2 regions of the Nocardia sp. NPDC088792 genome follow, and region 1 is predicted to be linked to the other one. Evidence: riboswitches for the same ligand, from Rfam matches in the RefSeq annotation. Region 1 holds a riboswitch; the other holds the start of a gene.

The links. A riboswitch is a leader RNA that binds a small molecule or an ion and turns the genes downstream of it on or off. The one in region 1 is predicted to bind cobalamin.
Region 2: another riboswitch for cobalamin. It lies ahead of ACIP5Y_RS12435 (CbtB-domain containing protein); the one in region 1 lies ahead of cobN (cobaltochelatase subunit CobN).

Annotation. Positions count from the first base shown of each region.
Region 1 covers NZ_JBIVKC010000003.1:376,135-378,327, reverse strand. The annotation lists gene cobN (cobaltochelatase subunit CobN) at 1-1,410, opposite strand, end outside; adenosylcobalamin-variant (AdoCbl-variant) riboswitch at 1,400-1,531, opposite strand; gene ACIP5Y_RS19390 (hypothetical protein) at 1,675-1,992, shown strand.
Region 2 covers NZ_JBIVKC010000002.1:690,949-693,141, reverse strand. The annotation lists gene ACIP5Y_RS12445 (histidine phosphatase family protein) at 1-420, opposite strand, end outside; gene ACIP5Y_RS12440 (CbtA family protein) at 417-1,268, opposite strand; gene ACIP5Y_RS12435 (CbtB-domain containing protein) at 1,291-1,440, opposite strand; cobalamin riboswitch at 1,545-1,683, opposite strand; gene ACIP5Y_RS12430 (FAD-dependent monooxygenase) at 1,725-2,193, opposite strand, start outside.

The sequences.
Region 1 (2,193 bases):
CAGCACCACATGGCCGAAACGCAGTGCGGCGATGACGATCTCACCCTTGGGGTCGGCGGAGCGGTCGACGTACATCTCCCCCGGCGGCGGACCCCACGCCTCGACGACCGCCGCACGCAGATCCTCGGGCAGGGTCTCGAACCAGGCGGTGTAGGCGTCGGCGCCGATGCGGATCGGGTTGCCCTCCAGCTGTTCCGCGGTCAGCCAGTCGGGATCCTGCCCGCCCGCCGCGATGAGGGCGTGGATGAGCGCATCACCGTCGGCCTGCTCCAGGCCGGGGATCTCGCCCTCCGCGCCGAGATCGTAACCGGCCGAACGCATCTCGGTCAGCAGCTTGATGGCGCTGGCCGGGGTGTCCAGTCCGACCGCATTGCCGATGCGGGCATGCTTGGTCGGGTATGCCGACAGCACGATCGCGATCTTCTTGTCCGCGGCCGGAATATGACGCAGCCGGGCATAGCGGGTCGCGATACCCGCCACCCGTGCGGCCCGCTCGGGATCGGGTACGTAGGTGGACAGGCCGTCGGCGTCGAACTCCTTGAACGAGAACGGGACCGTGATGATGCGGCCGTCGAACTCCGGCACCGCCACCTGCGTGGCCACATCCAGCGGAGACAGACCATCGTCATTGGCCGCCCACTGCTCGCGACCACTGGTGAGGCAGAGGCCCTGCAGGATCGGCACATCCAGGTCGGCGAGCGCGCCCACGTCCCAGGCCTCGTCGTCGCCGCCGGCGGAGGCGGTGGCCGGCTTGGTGCCGCCCGCCGCCAGTACGGTCACCACGAGCGCGTCGGCGTCGCGGAGGCGGGCCAGCAGTTCGGGTTCGGCGGTGCGCAGGGAGGCGCAGTACACGGGCAGCGCCCGCGCGCCCTTGTCCTCGATGGCCGCGCACAGTGCATCGATGTAGCCGGTGTTGCCGGCCAGATGCTGGGCGCGGTAGTAGACGACCGCCACGGTCGGCGCGCCCGCCGGGACCGGACGCGAATCCCGCTCCAGCTCACCCCAGCTCGGCATCTCCACCGGCGGCTCGAAGCCGTGCCCGGTGAGCAGCACCGTATCGGACAGGAAGTTGTGCAGCTGCAGCAGGTTTCCGGGTCCGCCCGCGGCCAGGTAGTTGTGCGCGTCGGCGGCGACGCCGCCGGGCACGGTCGAGCATTCCATCAGCTCGGCGTCCGGCGCGATCTCGCCGCCCAGCGCCACCACGGGAATCCCGCTGCCGCGCAGCGTCTCCAGTCCCTCCTCCCAGGCGCGCTTACCGCCGAGGATGCGCACGACGATGAGGTCGGCGCCTACCAGCAGGCCCGGCAGATCGTCCGGCAGCAAACGCGCCGGATTGCCGAGCCGATAATCGGCCCCGCTGGCGCGTGCGCTCAGCAGATCGGTGTCGGAGGTGGACAGCAGCAGGATCACAGGGTCTCGGCCTTCCTCGGGTGACGCGCCCAGCACGGTTCGGCGCTCGACGGGAAGGTCTGACTGTCACAGTGGCGCGACCGCACCGGAATTCCACCGGTTTCTTCCGTTCGACGAGCGCGCCGATGCTATCGCGTGGGCTGCCCGGTCCTTGCGGTGCGCCCCGCGGAGTGGCCACGACGGGTCGTGCTCAGCGGATCACAGTGCGGCAAAGGCTGGTCCGCGTCGCTGTGCGACCGACCGGTCCGGGCGTACGCTGCCCGTATGCCTAGCACTCCGGGATGGGTCAGGCGGAATCGCTTCGCCGCCTGGTCAGGGTACTTCTGCATACTGGTTGCCTTCGCGACGCTGGCAATGACATTGACAGCAGCAGGCAGCGGCCACACCCAGTGGGCCATGATCGCGGGCATCATCTGCGCCGCTACCGTCCTCTTGGGCCTCACCATCATGACGACGACCGTCCGCCGCGACCATGTGGAGCACCACCTGGTCCCCAACCTCCTCAACGACTGCTGGGAAAAGACCCCGCCCTACGCCCGGCTCCGCGGCGCACCCAAATACATCGAGCCCCGCCACACCTGAGCGGGCCGCACTCGACCGAACAAGATCCGAACAGGGCCCCACGCAGACGCGTGGGGCCCTGTCCCATTCCGGTCACCGAGCGCTGCGGACCATATCCCCTGCCACGGGAGCGAAAGCGCAGTTCAGAAGCCTGTGACGCCGGTCACCCCAGGCGTACGCTCGGGGTATGCCGAATACTCCTTCATGGGTCCGGCGGAACCG
Region 2 (2,193 bases), on a different contig from region 1:
TGGATGGGTGATTGCGATGACGCGGTCACCCTGACCCGCTACACCGTTGAGCCACAAGCTCACTCGTTCGATGAGATCGGTGATGGCCTCGCCGCCGTGCCCGCGGAAGCCCGGATCGGTGAGCCAGGCCATCAGCTGATCGGGTGCGATGGCATCCATCGACCGCCCCGCCCAGCTGCCACAATCCAAGTCGCGCAAGGCTTCCTCGGCGGTGCCGGAGAGCCCGAGCGCGTCGGCGGTCTGCGCGGTGCGGGCCTCCGGCGCGTAGCACACGCCGGCAGCCTCGCCGGACAGTCCGCCCGACGTCTCGACCGACCGCAACCCCAGCGGGTTCAGCGGTTCATCGGCCGGGAAGCGGGCGGCCTGCACGGCATCGGTGAACGCATGCGTCACCAGGGTGAGGCGGGTGACCGCGCTCATGCCGCCGCGGTGGACTGTTCCGGGGCGGTGACGGCGCGCTCACCGAGCAATCGTGGTGCGAGCCAGGCGAACCCGACGCCGATGACGGCCCAGAGAATCGCCTGCGCGATGAAGGAGTACAGCCGGAAGTGGAACAGATCGTCCGCCGGGAAGCCCGGGTAGACGATGGTCCCCGCCGCATCCTTCAGCGGCTGCGGCGTTTCCGTGTCGAAGTCGCCGAACGACTTGTTCGCCGACAGATGTCCGAGCGACGGTAGCACCAGCATCACAATGCTCATGACCACCACGAAGGACAGGCCCGAAGCGATGGTCGCGGTCCAATTGCCCAGTCGCGCGGCCAGTCTGCGGCCCAGCCAGATGGCCGCGAACAGCGCCACCGTGCTGATCACGATCATGAGCACGTACAGCCCGGTGCGTTCCTTGATGGTGTCCGGATGCCCGATCGACGGCGGGTTGGCCGGGTACTTCAGGAACGGCACCGCATAGAACGCCAGGAACATGCCGCCCGACACCAGCAGCGCGAGATTGCGCGGGGTGGTCCTGCCCGAGCGGGTCATGGCCAGGTAGTAGACGACCGCGAACAGCGCGCCCATGGCCATGCCGAACACGATCACACCGAACCCGAGACCGATGTTCTGCTGCTGGCCGCGGGTGAAGATGTCGGGTCCCATATCGGGCATGGGCAGCCCGGCGGCCTTGTCCAGCGCCATCTGGGCGTCGTCGCGGCCGGATTCGTAGTCGATGGCCCGATCGATGATGGGCTCGGCCATGATCCGGGCGAAGATGAACGCGAAGAGTCCGCCGAGCGCGCCCAGCAGGACGCCCCGGCCGATGATCCGTTTTTCCATTGTGGGTACTCGATTCCCGTGACTAGTGGCAGGGGAATCCGAGGAAATGCCGTCCGTCATGGACGAACTCGTGCACGTGCATATCACTGCCGAACACCGAGACGGCGCCCTGATCGATGCCGATGAAGTAGATGGCGAGCAGTGCCAGCACAGTGGTGCCGATCAACCACATGGCCGTGGTCGGCAGGGACAGCGCGCCCGCGCCGAGGCCGGAACGAGGAACGTAGGAAGTGGCCACGAGAACTCCTTGCTTTCAGGGGATTTCGCGTCCCCAGAGCCGGTATCAACACGGCGGCCCGGTGTCTGACTCACATCCACGCGGATGCTCACAGTGGCGCGACCGTTCCGGAATTACACCGGATTCCAACGAATCGCCGATCACATGACGATACGAAACAGCTGACCACCAGGTCAAACGATCATCCAACAGGTGGGAAACGGGCAACGACCCGCCGGTCAGGCCGAGGCCGGATCCTCGACCGAATCGATATGGCCGTCCGGTCGCACCACCACAACGGCGTCCGGCGACGACCCACAGGCGGCAGCGAGCTCGCGCGGCAATCGTGATGCGGCGAGCGCGGCAGGCCGCACGCCGACCAGGTCGAGAGTCGAGTTGCCGTCGGCCGACCAGGCATGCGGCAGCCGCGCACCCACTGCGAACGACGGCCGGTAACCATCGGGCGTGAGCGGCGGCGTGGCGGCATAGTTCGCACTGAGCAGGAGCTGATCGTCGATCCGGTAGTCCCGCCGGGCATTGTCGCTCGCGATATCGATGACCTGCCGCGCGAGCGGCCGGCGCTCGGATTCGTAGCTGTCGAGCAGTGATTCGCCCGCCCGGCCGCTCAGTACGGCGGCCAGTTTCCACGCCAGATTGTCGGCATCACCGATCCCGACATTCATGCCGTGCCCACCGGTCGGCGGCACG